2 regions of the Defluviitalea raffinosedens genome follow, and region 1 is predicted to be linked to the other one. Evidence: a T-box and tRNA genes for the amino acid it is inferred to sense, from the RefSeq annotation. Region 1 holds a T-box; the other holds one or more tRNA genes.
The links. The T-box of region 1 lies ahead of leuS (leucine--tRNA ligase). A T-box ahead of a tRNA ligase gene usually reads a tRNA of that ligase, here a tRNA-Leu.
Positions count from the first base shown of each region.

Region 1 (11,383 bases):
TATTCTCCTCCGTAGCATCATGACGCATTACAACAATCATTTTAAAGCCTCCTTGTATAATTAAAAACATTTCTTATAAATACTAGAATGTTTTTAACATTTTACACTTATAAAGTATGTGTGTCAATTATGAGAGAATATAAAAAAATATGTACAATATTATTAGAAGCAAATACATAAAAATAAGATGAATGGAATAAAGGATTTGGATAAAAATATTAAAATCAAGAAGGAAATCTTGCTTTCGCGTAGAATATAATAAATATACTGAAAATGAAGTCTATTGTGAAGACTTTGTAAAAATATAACGGGGGAGGAAACTTCAATGAAAACCTATACCATGGATCAAATTCGAAATGTTGTACTTTTGGGTCACGGGGGATGTGGAAAGACTACTATAGCAGAAGCAATGTTATATGTTACAGGGCAAATTAAAAGACAGGGAAAAGTTGATGAAGGCAATACCGTAAGTGATTATGACCCTGAAGAAATAAGAAGAAAGTTTAGTATTAATACATCTATTATTCCTGTTGAGTGGAAAGATGCCAAAATTAATATTTTAGATACACCGGGATATTTTGATTTTGTAGGAGAAGTAAAGCAGGCAGTCCGTGCTGCAGATTCAGCCATTATCGTTGTGTCTGCCAAATCCGGCATAGAAGTAGGAACAGAGAAAGCTTGGGAATACGCAGAAGAAGCAAATCTTCCCAGAATGATTTTTGTGAATGCTATGGATGATGAACATGCTAATTTACCTAAAATATTGGAAGAGCTGAAAGAAAAATTTGGAAAATGTATCGCGCCCTTCCAGGTACCCTTTAAAGAAAATGAGCGATTTGCAGGCTTTGTAAATGTGGTTAAGATGGAAGGAAGAAGATTTGCCAATGGTACAGTTGTTCCTTGTGATATTCCTGAAGGCATGGAAGATGAAATTGATCCTGTCAGAAATATGATCCTGGAAGCAGTGGCAGAAACTTCAGAAGAATTGATGGAGAAATATTTTAATGAAGAAGAATTCACTTTGGAAGAAATCCAGGAAGCCCTGCATAAAGGAGTGTTGGATGGAAGCATCGTACCTGTATTATGTGGTACAGCACTGAACAATACAGGAATTCGTGTTCTGCTTAACTCGATCATTGAGTACATGCCAAATCCATCAGAAGTTCATGCTGTTCTAAAAGGAAAAAATCCAAAGACAGAAAAAGACGAAGAGAGAAAATGTGCTGTGGATGAACCAACTTCTGTATTCGTTTTCAAGACCATTGTAGACCCTTATATTGGAAGGCTCTCTATATTCAAAGTGTACTCAGGAAAACTGAAGGCAGATTCCGTTTTATATAATGGAAATAAAGACGTTGAAGAAAAAATCTCCCACATTTACGTACTTAAAGGTAAAGAGCAAATTGAAGTATCAGAGCTTAATTCAGGAGACATAGGGGCAGTTGCAAAACTTCATGATACGATGACAGGAGATACTTTATCCGATCCTAGTAAACCGATCATTTATCCTCCAATAGAGTTTCCTGAATCCCTCATGCAGATGGCTGTATTTCCGAAAGGAAAAGGTGACGAAGAAAAAATGTCTTCAGGGCTTCAGAGACTTATGGAAGAAGATCCGACTTTCCACATCTTCTTAGATAAAGAAACCCATGAAGAAATCATCTATGGTATAGGCGAACAGCATCTGGATGTGATTATTAACAAACTTAAATCTAAATTTAAGATAGAAGTTGAATTACTACCTCCTACTATTCCTTACAGAGAAACTATTAAAGGTAAAGTTAAAGTTCAAGGAAAACATAAAAAGCAGTCCGGTGGGCATGGTCAATACGGAGATGTTTGGATGGAGTTTGAGCCTTCAGGTAATCTGGAAGTTCCGTATATTTTTGAAGAAAAGATTTTTGGTGGAGCTGTTCCAAAGCAATATTTCCCCGCAGTAGAAAAAGGTCTTCAGGAAAGTGTTAAACATGGAGTACTGGCAGGATATCCAGTGGTTGGGCTAAAGGCTACTTTGGTTGATGGTTCTTATCACCCTGTAGATTCTTCCGAAATGGCATTCAAGATTGCTACTTCCATTGCTTTTAAAGAAGGGCTTTTAAAAGCTAAACCTGTGATTTTAGAGCCCATTGTAAAAGTTACTGTAACTGTTCCGGATGAATATACAGGGGACATTATGGGAGATCTTAATAAACGAAGAGGAAGAATCTTAGGGATGGCGCCAAAAGGCAAATATCAACAGATTGATGCAGAAGTGCCTATGGCCGAAATGTTTAAATATGCAACGGACCTTCGTTCCATGACCCAGGCAAGAGGAAGCTTCACCATGAAGTTTGACAGATACGAAGAAGCACCTCACGATGTACAGCAAAAGGTGATCGAAGCAAGAAAGAAAGAAGCTTAATATACCTTGCATTTTTCAATTCAATATGATACAATTGCCTCAAAAAATATCAGTAAAGACAATGAAAAGGATTAGTAGGTATTTCAGAGATTTTAGAGAGCTGTTGGGTGGTGCAAAACAGTATCGAGAAATACTGAACTCCCCTTGGAGTCTCCCGCTGAAATTGGAGTAGGTGGCGACGGTATCCCCGTTAAAGGAAAGATATGTATGTCAAATACATATCATAAGTGTATTCTCGTATAGAGAATAAACTAGAGTGGTACCGCGGAGTAACCTTTCGTCTCTAACTAAGACGAAAGGTTTTTTTAATTATATGCGAAAGTTTCGCAAGTGAAACTCTTTTAATTACATGCGAGAGTTTCGCAAGCAAATTCTTTTATTATGATGTTACATAATTTGCATTATTAGGAGGAATGGATTTTGAGTAACATACGCTACGATCATAAAGCTATTGAAAAAAAATGGCGTGAAAGATGGGAAAAGAATCCCATTAATCAAGATGGACCTGATAAGAAGAAATATTATTGCTTAGACATGTTTCCTTATCCTTCAGGAAACGGACTTCATGTAGGACACTGGAGAGGCTATGTGCTTAGTGATGTATGGAGTCGCTATAAAGTATTGCAAAATTACTATGTGCTTCATCCTATGGGCTGGGATGCTTTTGGGTTACCGGCAGAAAATGATGCCATCAAAAAAGGTATCCATCCTAAAGTAGGAACTGCCAGAAACATAGCGAACTTCAAAAGACAACTCCATGAAATCAGTGCTATTTATGATTGGGACAGAGAAGTGAACACAACAGATCCAGATTACTATAAATGGACCCAATGGATTTTTGTAAAAATGTTTGAAAAAGGGCTGGCTTATGAAAAGGAAATGCCAATTAACTGGTGCCCCAGTTGTAAAACAGGTCTTGCCAACGAAGAAGTTGTAGGCGGCACCTGTGAACGTTGCGGTTCTTTAGTCACTAAGAAGAATCTGCGTCAATGGATGTTAAAGATTACGGCTTATGCAGAAAGACTGCTCAATGATTTGCAGGACTTGGACTGGCCTGAGAAAGTAAAGAAAATGCAGACTGACTGGATTGGAAAAAGTTATGGCGCAGAGATTGATTTCAAAGTAGATGGTTTAGACAAACAGATTAAAGTCTTTACCACAAGACCGGATACACTCTATGGAGCGACATTTATGGTTTTAGCGCCTGAACATGAAAGTGTACCTGAAATCACCACTGAAGAGCAAAAGCAAGCAGTGGAAGAATATGTGTTCCAGGCTTCAACCAAATCTTCCGTAGACCGTATGGCGGACAAAGAGAAAACAGGAGTATTTACCGGAAGATATGCAATTAATCCTCTTAACGGGGCTAAAATTCCAATTTGGATTTCTGATTATGTATTAGCAGATTATGGTACAGGCGCAATTATGTGTGTACCCGCCCATGACGAAAGAGACTTTGCTTTTGCTAAGAAATTCAACCTTCCTATTATTCAGGTCATTAAAAAGGAAGGAGGAGAAGCCGTAGAACTTATAGAACCCTATACAGAAGATGGAGTGATGATTAATTCCGGAATATTTGACGGTATTTCTTCCAAAGAAGCTAAGGAAGTTATAGCAAATTACCTTCAGGAACATGGCATAGGCAAGAAAACAGTAAATTATAAATTAAGAGACTGGGTATTTTCAAGACAAAGATATTGGGGAGAACCTATTCCTATCGTTCATTGTGAAAAATGTGGTGCAGTAGCAGTACCCGAAGATCAGCTTCCAGTTACCCTTCCGGAAGTAGAATCCTATGAACCTACAGGAACAGGAGAATCACCATTGGCAGCGATTGAAGAATGGGTGAACACCACTTGTCCAAAATGCGGTGGCCCTGCTAAGAGAGAAACCAATACAATGCCTCAGTGGGCAGGTTCTTCATGGTATTTCTTAAGATATGCCGATCCTCATAATGATAAAGAATTGGTAAGTAAAGAAATGATGCAAAAATGGCTGCCTGTAGATATTTATGTAGGTGGTATCGAGCATGCGGTACTTCATCTTCTCTATGCACGATTCTATACAAAATTCTTATACGATATCGGTGTAGTAGATTTTGAAGAACCCTTTAAACGCCTGTTTAACCAGGGAATGATTACGAAAAATGGGGCGAAAATGAGTAAATCCAAAGGAAATGTCGTATCCCCGGATGAATTGGTAGAAAGATACGGTGCCGATTCTCTTCGTATGTATGAATTATTCGTAGGGCCTCCTGAATTGGATTCCGAATGGGATGACAGAGGAATTGACGGAGTATATCGTTTTATTAACAAAGTTTGGAAGCTGATTACAGAAAACAAAGATGCTTATGTAGAACCTACCAGAGAAATGGAAAGAACAAGACATAAACTGGTTTATGAAATTACAACCAGAATGGAAGACTTCCATCTGAATACCGTAGTCAGCGGATTTATGGAATATACCAATAAATTGGCAAATATCGCCAAAGCATCTAATGGACTGGATCAAGAAACTATAGAAACCCTCATCGTTTTACTGGCTCCATTTATTCCTCATGTTGCAGAAGAATTATGGGAGATGACCGGTCATACAGAATCTGTGTTTAAAGAAACATGGCCAACCTATGACGAACAAAAGATGAAAGAAGACACTATTGAAATTGCTGTTCAGGTGAATGGCAAATTAAGAAGCACCATCGAAGTGGATCTTAACGAATCCAAAGAATCGGTACTAGAAAAAGCAAAAGCTTTGGTAGAAGGCAAACTGGACGGCAAAAACATCGTAAAAGAAATCTATGTGCCAGGAAAGATTGTAAACTTAGTTGTAAAATAAAAGGGCTTTTGCATCAGCAAATGAAATTTGCTGGTGCAAGGCTCTTTTTTTAATGAAAAAACATTAAATTTAGTCTATACATATTTTACAATGATATTGCCCAAAATAATAAAGAAATCATTATTATGGAGGGACAATGATGAAAGTTAGAGATATAATGACTCAGAATATACTTGCTGTAGACGAAGAAGAATCTGTTTTAAAAGCTTCTCAGATTATGAGGGATGCTAACGTAGGTGCTGTTCCTGTACGTAGTGGAGATGAAATCGTCGGTATTATTACAGACCGAGATATCGTCCTTCGCAATGTTGCAGAAGGCCAGGATGTAAATAATACATTATGTAAAGATGTGATGACTGATAATGTGGTGACCTGTACTCCGGATATGGATGTAGACGAGGTAGCCCGTTTAATGGCAGAAAATCAAATCAGAAGAATTCCAGTAGTAGAAGATGGCAAAATTGTTGGAATGGTTTCTTTAGGGGACTTGGCAACACAAAGGCAGCTCCAGGATGAAGCCGAAGATGCCTTAAAAAACATTTCAACACCCAGTATGCCTGATTTTCAATAAATAAAAGGTATGGTGAACGCCATACCTTTTGTTATAAAGGAGACTAGCTATGGATGTGCGAAAAATAAACTGGTTTCTAATCCTGTTTACCATTATTGGCATACCCTTTCTATATTATCTCAGTGAAAACAGCGGTCTTTTGCCTGGAATGCTTATGAACAGTACGGTAGGTGGTATATTCAATCCTCCTCAAAAGGTAGTATATGACCTAAATATTCGTCTGGAAAATCATCTGATTAGCCGTATGAAGACCTATGAAGTTCGGGGTATAGAAAAGACTTTAGAAGATGCGGAATTTTACAGAGAAAAATTAGATATAAAGAATCCTGTTAAAGAAAATCCAACAGAGTATATCATCGAAGATGCTGAAAAACGGCTTATCGTTTCCAAAAATGAAGGCGTCATAAAATATAATAGGTTGAGAAAAAACGAAAATGTGGATGCTAAAATTTCAAAAGAAAAAGCCATAGAAGGCGTAATGGAATTTATAGAATCCTTAAATCTGGCTTGCCATCATCAAAAAAGCATTATAGAAGATATACCGGATCAAAATATGTATCACCTACGGTTTGTGAATACTTTAGAAGGGATTTTAAATTATGGCTATTGTACACAGGCAAATATAAGCTATAGCGGAGAAATATTAGAACTTCAGTGTTACCAGCTCATTTATAAATCCAATGAAACTGTGTCTGTTAAATCCATAAAAGAAGCTTATAATGAATTAGAAAAGGTACCGATTGACGGAGAGAATCTCATAGTAGATATTCGCCAGGCAGAACTGGTCTATACAAAATCCAAAGATCAAAACTTTCTTGTAGAACCAGCTTATCGCTTTTTTGGTGAAATCAATCAGGGAGGGACTTTCGAATATTTTATTCCTGCAGCTTACAGATAATATTTTAAATGTAAAATAATAGAAAAAAATTGAGGATTTTTCTTTTGGATATTGACAGGACTCCTATTTATGAATAATAATATAATAGTATTGTTTTAATCATTAATAGGAGGAGAATAGTAGTGTCAAAGAAAGAAACAGAATTTGATCGCTATGAGAGAATGAAGAGACTTCAGAAGGAAGCAGAGGCGCAGAAGAGAAAAGAAATGGAACTGGAAGCTGGAAGGAATAAAAAGAAGGGAAGAGTGAAGTTATCGAATAGTACTGCTCGAAAGAAAGATTGGACCAGAGACTACGAATCAGGATTCGATGAAGATGAATTTTATGAAGTATATTAACCAATTCAATAATCTTATTGTGATATAAAAAGCTATAGGGACATTCCTATAGCTTTTACTACATATTCATCATTTGCATCATTTGAAGTAAGGCTTCGAATTTTTTTCTTTGATTTGGAGGAAGAGCTTCTTTCATTGCTTGAAGAATCGCTGTACTTTGCTCTTTTGTGAGCTTTTTATTGGATTTCCTTTTTTGTGCTGCCAGTTTAACAAGGCTTTCTAATATTTCCTGTTCTGATTTGCCTTTAAGGCTCTCCATCACTTCTTTTACTTCCTTGACCATATCAGGATCCAATTCATTTAAAATATCCTTTCCCATGATCAAACCTCCTTTAATTCAGATCATATTTACGCAGGTCCCATGAAAGTAGTCAGTAAATCCAGCATTTGCTTTTGCTTCTCGTTTAACATAGGAGACAGAGCTTGAATAAGTGCTTGCCTTTGATTGGATTGCTGAATATTTGCTTGAGGATTGTCTGCTTGAGTATACTTTAAGGAATGCATTTTTTTCATAAGTTCTTCTATATCGATGACCTTCATCACCATATCTACCATGCATTGCTTTTCTTCAGTACAGTGAGGACGGATGGAATTTAACATATCTATTTTCCAATTGGGATTTTCTTCGAGGCTTTTTATGGATAAAGGACTGTTATTATGTTTATATAGATCCACTGCTTTTTTAAATTCCAAGAATTTGACAAAAACCCCAAGAACCCTTTGATGATGGAGTTTCAGATAGGGAATAGCAGCCTTTATTACTTTCATTTGAGGGGTATGCAGGGTTTCATCAAACAAAATAGCAGAGGAAGGGTATACTATAGGAGCTGTACCAGGTATTTGAGACGGTGAATTTTGCACCGTGTTATTCCCCATTAGTTTTGAGAAGAGTTTTGCCATTTCCAATAGTTGAAAGATGTTGTTTGGCTCTGACTTTGCATTGGTTTCAGTATCTTGATTAACTTTAACTTCATCCTTGTTTTCATCTTTGCTATTAACTTCATCCTCCTCTTTATCATTAGCCATGAGCGCTGAAAAAAGTTTTGCCATCTCAAGGAGTTTAGAAACATCTAATTCATCATTACTTTGATCTTCAGAAACATCGGTAGGTTCTTGGTTCTCCTCTTTCATAGGGCTGCCTCCTCTGTTTAGTATATTAAAGTCCATTTGTTACTTTACAGTTATAATATGCTTATGTCCAAACCAGCAAAAACATGACAGTCTTTACGTATTTGATTTTACATTTCCTTTACGTAATTTAGCATTTGCTTGTTGGGACAGATCGATTACGAATAAGACGTAAAATACGATAAGAGCAAAGAAGAGCTTTTCATCAGCCAATGTTTTATCCTTATCAAATAAAAGCAGGAAAAAGAACAAAAAGATCATTTCGTTCAGAAGCAGCAATTTTTCTTTTTCATATTCTTTTTTCATATCAACACCTACCTCATAGAACTTCTAAAATTATTATATGATTAACGAAATGGAACGGTTCATATAATAATACAACAGACAATTAACAGATTTTTCCTTTTTGTCATACATTGGTATATGAAGAGTTTAATGAATGATCTAGGAGGGGGAAAATGTCAAATAACCAATTGCTTCAAAATCTTGGCGGAGTATTAGGTACAAACATAGACTTGCAGCAAGATCTCAACGAAATCAGAGAAATGATTCGAAATAAATTTAAAGAAAAATATATTAATAAAATTGAATCCCTTATTCAAGGGAACAGAATCCAGGCGCAGGAAAATCCTACAAAAGAAATTGCTCTGCTGCAAGCCATAAAACCTTTTATCAATCCCGATATACATGTGCAAATTGATAAGTGCATAGATGTTATGAATACCTATAGGACTTTTCAGAATATTAGCCAGCAGGTAAAAGCCGTGCAGTTTCAAAGCAATGAAAGCGGTGAAAACAATGGAAATAATGGAAACAAGAAAGATCGTCTTCTGATTCAGGATGATGGGGTTTACGAAATTGATGAACAGTGTTTGAACAGCAAATCTGCAGGAATAGGTTTAGGAAACGGAGAATTTCTCATTTTCATCCTTCTTCTTTTGTTTTTAAGCAACTCCAAATTTAATATTTAATATAAAAAAGCAGAGGATTTTTCCTCTGCTTTTTTAATAAGTAATAGCGGTGGTTATTCCTGTTCTTTTTAGCAAACGCCGCCGCCGAATCCGCCAAACAGAAGTAAGAAGATGATCAGGAAGAAGAATAAGGAATTGTCAAATCCGCCGAACCCCTGGTCTTTTGTTTCATAGCCGAAAATTCCGCCATTATTGAAAAGCAACAAGAAGAAGAACAAGAATAAGATACTAAAGTTTCCTCCATAGAAAGATTTAGATTCTGCCATAAAAAAGCCTCCCTTATTTTTTTTATTTATTTCTCACGTTTATATTCTATGCACTAGAAATATATAAATGACACAATAATGATAAAATTGATGAAACTTGGGACAAACTCATATATTACAATAGTTTTCTTTAATAAAATGAGAAAAATGTAAACTAAAGGCAAATGATTTAATACATTATTTATATAGCAATACATCGATTAAGGAATATCAAGAAAGGAGTAACGATATGGATCAATCTCTTTTACTGCTTTTATTAGGCATGATGAGTCAAAAAGGTAAAATGCATTCACACAATACTTCCGTTCATTCCGCTGATTCATCAAGGGAAACTGTTCAAGTAATTGTAGAATGCAGCATGAATGATGAAGAAGAATGTGAAATATGCAATCTGGGAAAGGTAAAGTACAGACTTCCTATGATTAATTCATACGTAGTAGAAATACCTAAGGAGAATCTTGGGAAATTGCAGCAATTAAAAGGAGTGAGAAAGGTACAGCAGGATTCCCATATAACAGCGCAGATGAATATTGCCCGGGAAGTAATTCATGCAGATTGGGCTCATCAAAGAGGGTACTCGGGCAGAGGAATAGGTGTTGCAGTCTTGGATTCAGGAATTTATCCCCATGAGGATTTTATGCATCCAAGAAACAGAATTATAGCTTTTAAAGACTTTGTAAACGGATATGAAAAACCTTATGATGATAATGGACATGGGACCCATGTGGCAGGAATTATTGGGGGAGACGGCACCAAATCCAATGGTCAGTATAAAGGTATTGCGCCGGCATGCAATTTAATAGGTATTAAAATATTGGATGAAAAAGGAAATGGAAGCACGTCCAACGTATTGGCGGGTATTCAATGGATGATTGACAATAAGGATCGGTACAATATAAGAGTAGCGAATTTATCTATAGGAAGTCCTGACAGAGAAGGAGAAAACGATCCCTTGGTAAAGGCTGTCAATGCAGCATGGGATGCAGGAATTGTTACGCTCGTTGCAGCAGGAAATGACGGACCCAGAAAGCAAAGCATTACCTCACCCGGAGTCAGCAGAAAAGTCATTACAGTCGGTGCATCAGATGACCAGAAAAGTGTGGATATTCATGGAGACATTATATCGGATTATTCTGGCAGAGGTCCTACAAAAGCTTGTATTAAAAAACCGGATGTGGTTGCACCGGGTTCCGATATTATGTCCTGTGCTTCTGACACAAAATATATTCCGGAGGATGGGCAGGACCCAGCGAATTCATTGACAACTTATTATGTAAAAAAAAGTGGAACCTCTATGGCAACCCCCATGGTGTCAGGAGCTCTGGCACTTTTTCTGGAAAGATATCCTTACGTAACTCCCAATGATCTCAAACTTCGTTTAAAAAGCTGTACGAATGATCTAAAATTTCCCCAGGAACAGCAGGGATGGGGGCTCATAGATATTCAAAAACTTTTTGGAGGAGAGATAGGTTACGGAATAAGGTATTAGAAGCCGAAAAACATCTAATGAAACACAAAAACCAGAGATTTTTCTCTGGTTTTTGCTTTTCATGTATTCTTAGTATCCAAATCCGTATCCACCAAATAAAATTAAGAATATTAACAAGAAGAAGAAAAGAGAATTGTCAAATTTAGAACCGTATCCTTCGTTGAATAATAATAAGAAGAAGAATAAAAAGATGATGTTGTAAGAACCAATGCTTTTAGCGTTTGACATTATTGCACCTCCTTTCGCAATAAATTTGGTATAAGCCAGAGGGATTATCTTTCGTATGTTATATAATATGACCTAGTAAAATTAAGTGTTACACAGCAAAAAAACCCTTGAGGGGCTTTTTTGAAAGAAATTATTTATAATCGGTTATGAGTAAAAACAGGAGTAAAATTAAGAGAAAATCTTCCAAAGCAAATCTGCCGGTGCCTTTTACAGCTGTTGTCTTAGGTTCAGATGGATTCATAGGAGTATTGCCAAAGC
Region 1 is NZ_JAFBEP010000001.1:47,589-58,971, reverse strand. It holds gene aroF (3-deoxy-7-phosphoheptulonate synthase) at 1-40, opposite strand, end outside; gene fusA (elongation factor G) at 326-2,401, shown strand; T-box leader at 2,454-2,689, shown strand; gene leuS (leucine--tRNA ligase) at 2,831-5,236, shown strand; gene JOD07_RS00285 (CBS domain-containing protein) at 5,376-5,807, shown strand; gene JOD07_RS00280 (hypothetical protein) at 5,857-6,705, shown strand; gene JOD07_RS00275 (hypothetical protein) at 6,828-7,043, shown strand; gene JOD07_RS00270 (hypothetical protein) at 7,102-7,362, opposite strand; gene JOD07_RS00265 (hypothetical protein) at 7,392-8,174, opposite strand; gene JOD07_RS00260 (hypothetical protein) at 8,268-8,477, opposite strand; gene JOD07_RS00255 (hypothetical protein) at 8,630-9,142, shown strand; gene JOD07_RS00250 (hypothetical protein) at 9,211-9,408, opposite strand; gene JOD07_RS00245 (S8 family peptidase) at 9,932-10,897, shown strand; gene JOD07_RS00240 (hypothetical protein) at 10,967-11,125, opposite strand; gene JOD07_RS00235 (hypothetical protein) at 11,256-11,383, opposite strand, start outside.

Region 2 (11,383 bases), on a different contig from region 1:
ACACTCCTCCGCAGTTCTTTGGTCGCACCAAAGTATTGCGGGAAGCAGGACCTTATTTTCTTCGTCCAAGGCTACCAGTCCGTGCATTTGACCACTAAAGCCTATTCCCCGGATTTCCCCTTCAGGAAGATTGTTTTTTTGAATAACTTCTTTAATAGCTTCTTTGGTACCCATCCACCAGTCTTCAGGATTTTGCTCCGCCCAATTACTTTTTGGATAATACACCGGATATTCCCTGGAAGATTCCCCGAGAATTGTTCCGTCTTTATCAACAGCAAGTACCTTTACAGATGATGTACCTAAATCAATCCCCAAAAAAATCATACCTATTCTCCTCCTTGAAAGGGTTGTTGTATCAACAACCCAATAAATCGATCTTTACTACAGTGTATAGATATATTGATTAATTCGATCTTCTAAGAGTTCTTGTCTTCCGGATTTGTTTACAATCTTATCATGCTTTAATGCATAGGCAGTTAATTCTTCAAAGCCTACTTTATTTTCTACGATATCTTTTCCGATGCCTTCATTGTAACTTGCATATCTTTCTTCGATAAAGCTTTCTAATACTTTATCTTGAAGCAATTTATCCGCAATGATAAGACCCCTTGCAAAGGTATCCATACCAACAATGTATCCGATGAATAAGTCTTCTACTTCAAAGGAACCTCTTCTTACCTTAGCGTCGAAGTTAAATCCTCCAGGTGCGATACCTCCGTTTTTAAGCACTTCGTACATCGCTAAAACAGCATCGTAGATATTGGTTGGGAATTGGTCTGTATCCCATCCTAATAGCATGTCTCCCTGGTTAGCATCGATACTTCCTAATACGCCGTTAATTCTTGCCATGTTCAGTTCATGTTGGAAGGTATGTCCTGCTAAAGTCGCATGGTTCGCTTCTATATTCATTTTGAAATGGTCTTGTAAATTATATTTTCTTAAGAATCCTAAAACAGTCATTGTATCAAAATCGTATTGATGTTTTGTAGGTTCTTTTGGTTTTGGCTCGATTAAGAATTGTCCTGTAAAGCCAATTTTCTTAGCATAATCTACTGCCATTTGTAAAAATCTTGCATAGTTGTCTTGTTCTAAAGCTGTATTGGTGTTAAGAAGTGTTTCATAACCTTCTCTTCCACCCCAGAATACATAGTTTTCTCCGCCAAATTTCTTAGTAAGGTCAATGGCTTTTTTAACCTGAGCCGCCGCAAAAGCAAATACATCCGCATTAGGAGAAGTAGATGCTCCGTGAACGAATCTTGGATGGCTGAATGCATTGGTTGTTCCCCATAAACATTTGATACCTGTTTTTTTCATTAATTCTAAGATGTAATCAGAGATTTCATCTAAATTAGCAAATTTTTCTTCTAAGGAATTGCCTTCTGGTGCAATATCAAGGTCATGGAAACAGAAATATTCGATACCTAATTTGCTCATAAATTCAAATCCTGCTTCTGCTCTCGCTTTAGCAAGTTCCATGCCTTCTTTTCCTGCCCAAGGTCTCTTAGCTGTGCCTTCTCCAAACATATCAGCGCCCATAGCAGTTAAAGTATGCCAATAGCTCATAGCAAATCTGAAATGATCCTTCATAGGCTTGCCTGCAACAATTTTTTCTGGGTCATAGTATTTAAATGCTAAAGGATTAGTAGATTTAGGTCCTTCATACTGAATCTTCTTAATGCCTTCAAAATATTCTTTCATAAGATCCCCTCCAAAGTTTTTAAATTGATTTTAACAACTTAATTCTATTATATAGTATTCACAAAACTTTTTCAACCCATTTTAAGAAGTTATTTTTTAATATTTTCTTACTTTTCTATTCATTCTACCTGCTAAAAAGATCCTGTATTAAGCTTTTAAAATTATATAAGAAGTTTTTTATTGCATAGGAAATTCAGAGGAATTTCCTATGCAATAAAAAAACAGAGCACTTGTAAGTGCTCTGTCTTATTAATGCGGATGAAGGGAGTCGAACCCCCACGGTGTCGCCACCGGCAGATTTTGAGTCTGCTGCGTCTGCCAATTCCGCCACATCCGCCAATACTGGGTAGGAAGGATTCGAACCTTCGGATGCAGGAGTCAGAATCCTGTGCCTTACCGCTTGGCGACTACCCAACAATATTAATTTGTCCGAACAACTTCATATTCTAGCACAAATGATTTAGTTTGTCCAGTAGTTTTTTTCAAAAAAGCCGTCTCACCCGGAGGGCTTTTTATTACATAGGAAATTCGAAGAGATTTCCTATGTAATAAAATAACTCGTACGAAATGTACGAGCTATTATGCATTCATTGTGCTCTGAATTTTTTCATGTATAGCTTTTGCTGCTTTTTTCCCTGCCCCCATGGCTAAGATCACAGTAGCTGCACCAGTCACCACATCGCCTCCGGCATAAACATTTTGCTTGCTGGTATGCATGGTTTCTTCTTCTACAATAATTCCGCCCCATTTGTGGGTGTCTAAGCCCGGAGTCGTTTGGCGAATAAGTGGATTAGGGCTTTGTCCAATGGCTATGATCACTGTGTCCATATCCATTATGAAATTACTTCCTTCAACTTCAACAGGCCTTCTTCTTCCTGATTCATCCGGTTCTCCAAGACCCATCTCTACACACTCAATGGCTTTTACCCATCCGTTTTCTCCATGGATTTTCTTAGGATTTGCAAGCAGTTTAAAGATAATGCCTTCTTCTTTTGCATGATGAATTTCTTCTTTTCTCGCCGGCAGTTCTTCTTCTCCGCGGCGATAAATAATATAAACTTCCTCTGCTCCAAGTCTTTTGGCTGTTCTGGCAGCATCCATTGCCACGTTACCGCCGCCAATAACTGCAACTTTTTTACCAACCTTTACAGGAGTAGGATTATTGGGGAAATCATATGCCTTCATTAAATTCACTCGGGTTAAAAATTCATTGGCAGCGTATACTCCGTTTAAACTTTCTCCTTCAATACCCATGAATTTAGGAAGTCCGGCACCGCTCCCTACAAATACTGCCTTGTAGCCTTCTTCAAATAACTCATCAATTGTGATCGAACGACCTACTACAACATTTTTATTGATTTTAACGCCCAGATCTACTATAGTTTCTATTTCTTTTTCAACCAATGCTTTTGGAAGACGGAACTCCGGAATGCCGTACATGAGTACACCGCCTAAAGCATGCAAAGCTTCAAAAATGGTTACATCATATCCTAATTTAGCCAAGTCTCCGGCACAGGTAAGTCCTGCAGGGCCTCCCCCAACCACTGCAATTTTAATCCCATTTTTTGTAATCTGCACTGACTTTTTCTCTGCATGCTGCATATGGTAGTCGGCAACAAATCTTTCCAGCCTTCCAATACCTACCGGTTCTCCTTTTATGCCTCTTACACATACACCCTCACATTGATTTTCCTGGGGACATACTCTGCCACAAATGGCTGGCAGGTTGTTTTCTGAAGTAATGAGTTCATAAGCTTTTTCAAAGTTCCCTGCTGCTACTTCCTTAATAAATTCTGGTATAGGAACGTTCACAGGACATCCGGATACACAGGGTTTATGTTTGCAGTTAAGGCATCTTGTTGCTTCTTCCATGGCTTGTTCCTTGGTATATCCAAGTGCCACTTCATTAAAATTTTTATTTCTTACATTGGGATCTTGTTCAGGCATGGTTACTTTTTTTAAACTCATATTAGGCATTTTACTTTCCTCCTAGTCCAATGCGGCAAGAATGTTCTTCTTCCTTATACATTCCCTGCCTTCTCATGCATTCGTCAAAATCTACCAAAAGGCCGTCAAAATCAGGGCCATCCACACAAGCGAACTTTGTTTCTCCGCCAACAGTCACTCTGCATCCTCCGCACATCCCTGTTCCGTCAATCATGATCGGATTAAGGGATACTGCCGTTTTGATATTTTTCGGCTTTGTAATGCCTACAACAGCTTTCATCATTACAAGAGGCCCTATGGCAATGATTTCATCATATTCCTTACCTTCATTTAATAGTTCATTCAGTACATCGGTCACGAATCCTTTTTTGCCTTTTGTGCCGTCATCGGTTGCATAGTAGACCTTATCGCAAATCGCTTCAAATTCCTTATCAAGGATAATAAACTCTTTGCTTCTTCCACCCAGAATCACATCTACTGCCACACCCATTTCATGAAGTTTTCGTATTTGAGGATATAGGGGGGCTGCTCCAACGCCACCGCCAATTCCTAATACTCTTTTATGTTTTTTAAGGTCAGAAGGTTTTCCTAAGGGCCCTACAAAATCAGGAATCGTATCTCCTTCTTGTTTGCTGCTTAGTAGCTGGGTAGAGTATCCAACAATCTGATAAATAATGGTAACAGTTTCTTTTTCTCTATCGTAATCTGCAATGGTTAATGGAATTCTTTCTCCTTTTTCATCGGCCCTGAGAATGATAAACTGCCCGGGTTGGCAACTTCGTGCTACAAAAGGTGCATGAACAACCATTAGCTCTACAGCTTCGTTCAGTTTTTCTTTTTTCAAGATTTTATACATTTTTACATCTCCTCTGTAAAATAACTCAATAATAGGAGAAGCCTTATTTGAACAAGCAACAAATAAGGCTTCTATTACATTATACATAAGTTACATCTCTAAATCAATTTGGGTATTTTAGTAAGCTATTCCCTGTGCCAACATTGCTTCAGCTACTTTTAAGAATCCTGCAATATTAGCTCCTACCACATAATTACCTTCGTGGCCATATTCTTTAGCCGCATCCTGAGCACTCTTGTGGATATTTGCCATGATTTGCTTTAATTTTGCATCCACTTCTTCAAAAGTCCAGGAATATCTCATACTGTTTTGACTCATTTCGAGACCTGAAACAGCAACGCCTCCTGCATTGGCAGCTTTTCCAGGTCCAAATAAAATACCGTTCTTAAGGAAAATCTCAACAGCTTCTGGTGTAGAAGGCATATTGGCCCCTTCTGCCACTGCAATACATCCGTTTTTCACTAAGGTTGCTGCAGCTTCTCCATCCAGTTCATTCTGTGTTGCACAAGGAAGTGCAATGTCACAAGGGATTGTCCAAATTCCTGAGCATCCTTCATGATACTCTGCATTTGGATGATAGTTGATATATTCTTTGATTCTCTTTCTTTCAACTTCTTTGATTTGTTTTACTGTATCTAATTTGATGCCTTCTGCATCATAAACATATCCATTGGAATCACTAAGAGCAACAACTTTTCCGCCCAGTTGCTGTGCTTTTTCTGCTGCATAAATGGCAACATTCCCAGATCCTGAAATCACTACAGTCTTACCTTCAAAGGATTCTCCTTTGGTTCTTAACATTTCTTCTGTAAAGTAGCAGCAGCCATATCCTGTTGCCTGAGTACGAACTAAACTTCCCCCATAGGTTAAGCCTTTTCCAGTTAATGTACCTGTAAATTCATTGCGAAGTCTTTTGTATTGTCCATACATATATCCGATTTCTCTTGCTCCAACACCAATATCTCCTGCTGGAACGTCCGTATCTGCACCGATGTGTCTTTGAAGCTCTGTCATAAAGCTTTGGCAAAAACGCATAATTTCTCCGTCAGATTTTCCTTTAGGATCAAAGTCGCTTCCACCTTTACCTCCGCCCATTGGCAGACCAGTTAAAGAATTCTTAAAGATTTGTTCGAAGCCCAAGAATTTAATAACCCCGAGATTTACAGAAGGATGGAATCGGATGCCTCCTTTATAAGGTCCTATAGCACTGTTAAATTGTACTCTAAAGCCCCTGTTTACCTGAACCTTGCCATTGTCATCAACCCAGGATACCCTAAACATGATCACTCTTTCCGGTTCTACAATTCTGTCAACAATCCCTGCCTTGATGTATTCGGGATGTCTTTCAAGAACCGGTTCGAAGGAATGGAGTACTTCCCTCACTGCTTGATGAAATTCAAGTTCAGCCGGATTTTTAGCAATGACCCTATCCATGACTTCTTGTAAATAGCTGCTTTTAAATTCCACTTTGTCTCCTCCTCTATACAATGAAAGATAATTATTATTAACATGCATTATATACAATTGTCTGACATTGGCACCATTATATCACGTAGACTGCAATTTGCAAATATATTTTTTTAACATTTCTACAAAAAATAAAAAAAAGCCTACAGAATTTACATTCTGCACGGCTATTCATAAATATCTGAAAGCTCTATATTGAGCATTTCGACATTTTTATAAGAACTTCTTTCATTATTAAGGGGTTCTTTGGCTTTTTCCTTAAGAACTTTGATTGGAAGTTCGATGATAAATTCTGTCCCCTTATGTTCTTCACTCTGCACATGAATGGTACCATTATGCATTTCCACTAAAGATTTAACAAGAAACAATCCTATTCCGCTTCCCTCATATTGCCGTGTAGCACTGGAATCTACCTGACCGAATCTCTGAAAAATCACATGTTGTTTTTGGGATGGTATACCTATGCCAGTATCTTTTACGGATATAAGGATTTTCTCATCCTGTTTTTCTATTCCTACTTTAATGACGCCTCCAGGTAGAGTAAACTTGGCAGCATTGGATAAAAGATTTAACATAATTCTCTCTATTTTTTCTGCATCAAAAGCCATGATTTGCTTGGAGACTTTACTTTCAAACAGAAGGTTAATCGATTTGTTTTTTATGTATTGCTCAACCGACAAAGTAATTTGCTTAACAACATAAACAATATCAGCATTTTCCAAATGCAATTTAAAGAAGCCGGAATCAATTTTTGTTACATCAATAGTATTATTGAGCAGACGAAGAAGTCTGTAACAGTTTTGTTTCATAATACTTGCATACTTCTTTTCTTTTTCAGAAGGCAAGTAGAAAGTTTCTAAAAGCTGCAACGTAGATAAAATGATGTTTAAAGGCGTTTTTAACTCATGGGATACATTGGTAAAATACTCTGTTTTGGCTTTATTGTCGCGTTGCGCTTCCTTAAGTAATTTCTCTTGACATTTTATATTTTCCTGGAGGATGAGTTCTACTTTCTTCAAATCTGTGATATCTTTAATGTGCTCCATCACAAGCTGAACTTCATTCGTATCTTTGTCAAAAACGGGATATGCCATGATCTCCACCCATTTTTCCAGTTTCTCTATATAGGTTTGGATTTTTTCAGTCTTTTTGGACTGACAGGCCTTTTGGGTGATCGACTCCGTGCAAGGCTTACTGCACATTTTAAGATCTGTACATTTTTTCCCGATGACTTCTTCACTGGTATATCCCCAAAGATCAAGAGCTGCCATGTTGCACTGAATAATCCTGTCTTCAGTGTCTTTAATGTAAATTGGATCAGGGATACTGTCAAAAATCGTATCCAAAAGGGCCGAAGTTTCTTTTAATTGCCTTTTTATATCATAATGATGGTTTACTGCATTCGTGAAATCTTTAAGTAAAGTATAGGAGCCCGCCAGATACAACGGTTCATCATTTTCATCCCAAATGCCTTTTCCCTGAATGAGAACCCATTCATAATTTGAAGGCTGAATGGCTACCCTGCATTCTGTTTTAAAAATGGATATTTCTCTTTTCAAATAACGTTTTAAAGTCTCATTAACATAATCAATGTCCATAGGATGTATGATTTCTTTTAAAAACTCAATAGGCATATACAGGGTGGATTTATCTCCATCAAAATACTCTCTGATTTTTCCATTATAGTAGATTGTATTTTGAGGTATATCCAGACCCCAAAAACCATCATTGGCTCCTTCTTTTGCTATGTCTAGCCAAATCTGACCCTTTTCCAGTTTTTTGGCATCCGTATCAATCAATCTGTGATTTATATGCTCACCCCCTAAAGTCAAGAAAATTACTTTATTTTTGGAATCAGTATAACAACATTATACCCTTACAGGTAAATTTGTAAATATATTTTTGGAATTAAGGAAAATTTTGTACTAATGTTAAATAAAGAGCTGGATATCTGATTCAAGAGCATCTTTAAGATATTCTTTGGCTTCTATGACCTCTACCTCAGGAATCAGCTCTTCTTTCGAGATCCCCATAATTTCCATAGAAAGCTTACAGCCATAAAAATTCACTCCTCTTTTTCTTGCTCCGTTTAAAAAGTTTATGAGTCTTGGGGCCCCATCTTCTTCCATCATGTCAATCAACATTTTCTTCCCTAATCCACTGAAATTCATCTTAGAAAGTGGAAGTTCTTCCGGTCCTTTTGGTGTCATCATTCCAAACAGTTTTTCATAAGGACTTTTCTCTTCTGTATTTCCATTTTCTCCTGTTCTAAGCAAAAAGAGTCCCCAAAACGCAAAGAACATGGTTACTTCCATATCCATGTCTCTTGCCGTATTGGCTAAAATAAGAGCCGCCAAAGCTTTATCATAGTCGCCGCTAAACATGAGTAAGTTTAATTTTTTGCTCAATTTTTCATCTCCTTATAAAATTTTATTAGTATTTTATCCTCTTATTCAATATTTATAATAAAATTCAACGATCAATGTATAACATTCTTTTCACAAGAAAGAATTTCTCCTTCGAAACTCTCGCGCCAAACGCGGTCGGCAAACCGACAAAATTCAATACATTCAAATTTCCATCCTGCCTGGAAGCTTTTTTGAAATAGGAAATTCGAAAATTTTCCCTATATAATAAATAAAAGAGCGAACTTTTTCGCCCTTTGCATTGATCACAATGATTAATCTAAATTCTCATACTGATCAATATAATATTTTTTATTCCGTACAATACACTCTAATAATGCAGCCAAACGATCAATTTCCTGGAAAGTATTATAAAACCCCAGACTGATTCTGACCATCCCCGGCCGAGTTTTTGTTTCATCTTCTATGTAGGCTTTGATTTCTTCTTTAGAAAGCTTTAAGAGCATCTGAATGTAAGGTTGCGCACAAAAACAGCCATTTCTCACTGCAATACCGCCTTCATAGGACAAGGCCAATGCCACAACCCGGTGAGGAACTCCCTTAATATTAAAAGAAATAATACCTAATCTATCCTCTATATCATGAATATCTCCATATAGTTCTATATCGGGGATTTGAGTTAATTTATACATTGCATAGGCTGCCAACTTTCTTTCATGAGCCTCAATGGCATTCATTCCCATTGCATTAAGGGTTCTTATAGCCTGTATAAGGGCTACAACTCCTATGACGTTGGGAGAGCCTCCTTCTTCATTTTGTGGCGGATCATTCCACACCACTTCATCATGGGTAACAAATTTTACCGTTCCCCCGCCGGGATCAGAAGGTTCTCCAACAAAAACTTCTCTGGGCCCAATTAAAACCCCGATGCCAAAAGGCGCATACAGTTTATGGGCAGAAAACGCCAAAAAGTCTATATGCTCCGGATCTTTGTGAGATTTCATATCAACAGAAGTATGGGGAACGAGCTGTGCTCCGTCTATGAATATTTTAGCTCCGTACTGATGCGCAATTCTTGCTGCTTTATAGATTGGATTAATATATCCCAGTACATTGGATGCTCCTGTCATGGTAACGATCTTTACTTTCCCTTCGTATTTTTTAAGTTTACGCTCCAAATCTCCCATATCCAGCCGTCCATGCCCATCGATTCCAATATAGTCCACATGAAAGTGATTCCTCCAAGGTAAATCATTGGAATGATGTTCCATAGCTGTAGATAATACAACCTCTTTTCCCCCTTTTTCTCCTAATTTTATAGCTGCTTTATTAATGGCCTGGGTTGTATTGCTGGTAAAGATGACCACATCCTTTTTAGAATCAGCTCCGACAAAATCACAGACAATTTCCCTGCCCTTTTCATAAATCTGTGAAGACAGTCTTGATTTATATCCAGTTCCTCTATGAACAGAAGAATACCAAAAAGCAAAACGATTCACCGCATCCATCACCGAAATGAGAGGAGGAGTAGTGGCTCCATTATCAAAATTAACGCCCGTTACACATTTCCCATTTATGAGGGGGACTTTCCCCTCTACACCCACCACCCACTTTCGAAATCCATATGGGTTCATATTCCCCACCCCCAAAATATAGCAAATTGGCTTAATATTATAGTATTAATCAAAAAGAATATGGTGCCTGTCAATATACATTTCCACATTTGGAATGAATCCACAAATGTATATGGCAGACACCATTCTTAGGATTATATTTTAATTGAAGCAACTTCATAGAAAAATTTTCTTGGATAAGAAATGGTCACTACTGCTGTCCCTTCATATTTAGGGGACTGGACCACCCGAACGACTTTTGCAGGACATACTGCCTGCCCATCTTTATTCACCGCCATAACGTTTTCTCCTTTTTTAGGGAGGGGCAAAAATTCATAGGGGATGGATAAGGCAACTTCTTCTTCTGAAAAAATATAGTCTCTAAGGGTGATGGCCTGACCCGGGCAGGCAGGAACACAAAGTCCGCACCCGATGCATTTCTCATAATCTATTTTGGGTGTATTGCTGATCTGATCTCCAATCATTATTGCATGCCTGGGACAGGAAGCTTCACAGGGATTACAAGGGATTTCCTGAGTGCATTCAACGATTGCAACGGCTCCTTTTAATAACCTCTCTTTGGATGGAAGCACCATGCTCTTTTGACTTTTTCCTTCATGAATATTGTGTCTTAGCTGAGAAAGCCTGTTTTTAACAGAAGCTGCATATTTTATATATTCTTCTTTTTCATAAAGCCCCAGAGACCAGGCCACTGCAAGGCCTGCCATTCTGCCTTCTTCCATGGCGATGCTCGCTTCTTCTATTCCCGTTATATCTCCTGCAACATAGATACCTTTTATACTGGTTTCCATGTTTTCATCGTGAACAGGAATATGCCCTCCCAAAGAAGGATTGTACAGAAAGGCACAACCTGCCATCCATGCCAGTTCTCCTAAAGGGGTAAAACCCGTAGCAAGGCAGATGGTATCGACATCCAAAATTTTTTCGCTGCCCTCTATGGGTTTAAAATGCTCATCCACCTCTACAATCTCCGCTCCTTCTACGCAAGTACTTCCAAGAGCTCTTTTTATCGTATGCCTCGGATAAAAAGGCACCCCGGCTCTTCTTAACTTTGCCATATGAACCTCATATCCGCCCGCCTTCTCCCCTACATCGATAATTCCTGCCACTTCTATGCCTGTCTGTATGAGTTGATAGGATACAATGACCCCTACATTTCCCGATCCTACCATAAGCACTTTGTTCCCAGGCCTAACCCTATGAATATTCATCATGGTCTGGGCTGCGCCTGCACCCATCACCCCAGGGAGCGTCCATCCAGGGAAATTGATGGGATTTTCCTGGGCTCCTGTTGCGATAATGATTCTTTCCCCTTGGACCGTCAAAGACTTCTTTTTATTTTGAATTACCCATACTTCTTTATTGGCATTAAGCCCTACTACCTCTGTATTAAGCCATATCTCAATACCTAAATC
Region 2 is NZ_JAFBEP010000003.1:79,127-90,509, forward strand. It holds gene xylB (xylulokinase) at 1-324, opposite strand, end outside; gene xylA (xylose isomerase) at 382-1,698, opposite strand; tRNA gene JOD07_RS03600 (tRNA-Leu) at 1,952-2,035, opposite strand; tRNA gene JOD07_RS03605 (tRNA-Gln) at 2,041-2,112, opposite strand; gene gltA (NADPH-dependent glutamate synthase) at 2,278-3,675, opposite strand; gene JOD07_RS03615 (sulfide/dihydroorotate dehydrogenase-like FAD/NAD-binding protein) at 3,677-4,501, opposite strand; gene gdhA (NADP-specific glutamate dehydrogenase) at 4,619-5,968, opposite strand; gene JOD07_RS03625 (PAS domain-containing sensor histidine kinase) at 6,136-7,767, opposite strand; gene JOD07_RS03630 (DsrE/DsrF/DrsH-like family protein) at 7,900-8,376, opposite strand; gene JOD07_RS03635 (aminotransferase class V-fold PLP-dependent enzyme) at 8,649-9,968, opposite strand; gene JOD07_RS03640 (FAD-dependent oxidoreductase) at 10,103-11,383, opposite strand, start outside.
Region 2: it has a tRNA-Leu gene. The T-box ahead of leuS (leucine--tRNA ligase) is inferred to sense a tRNA for this amino acid. The anticodon was not compared.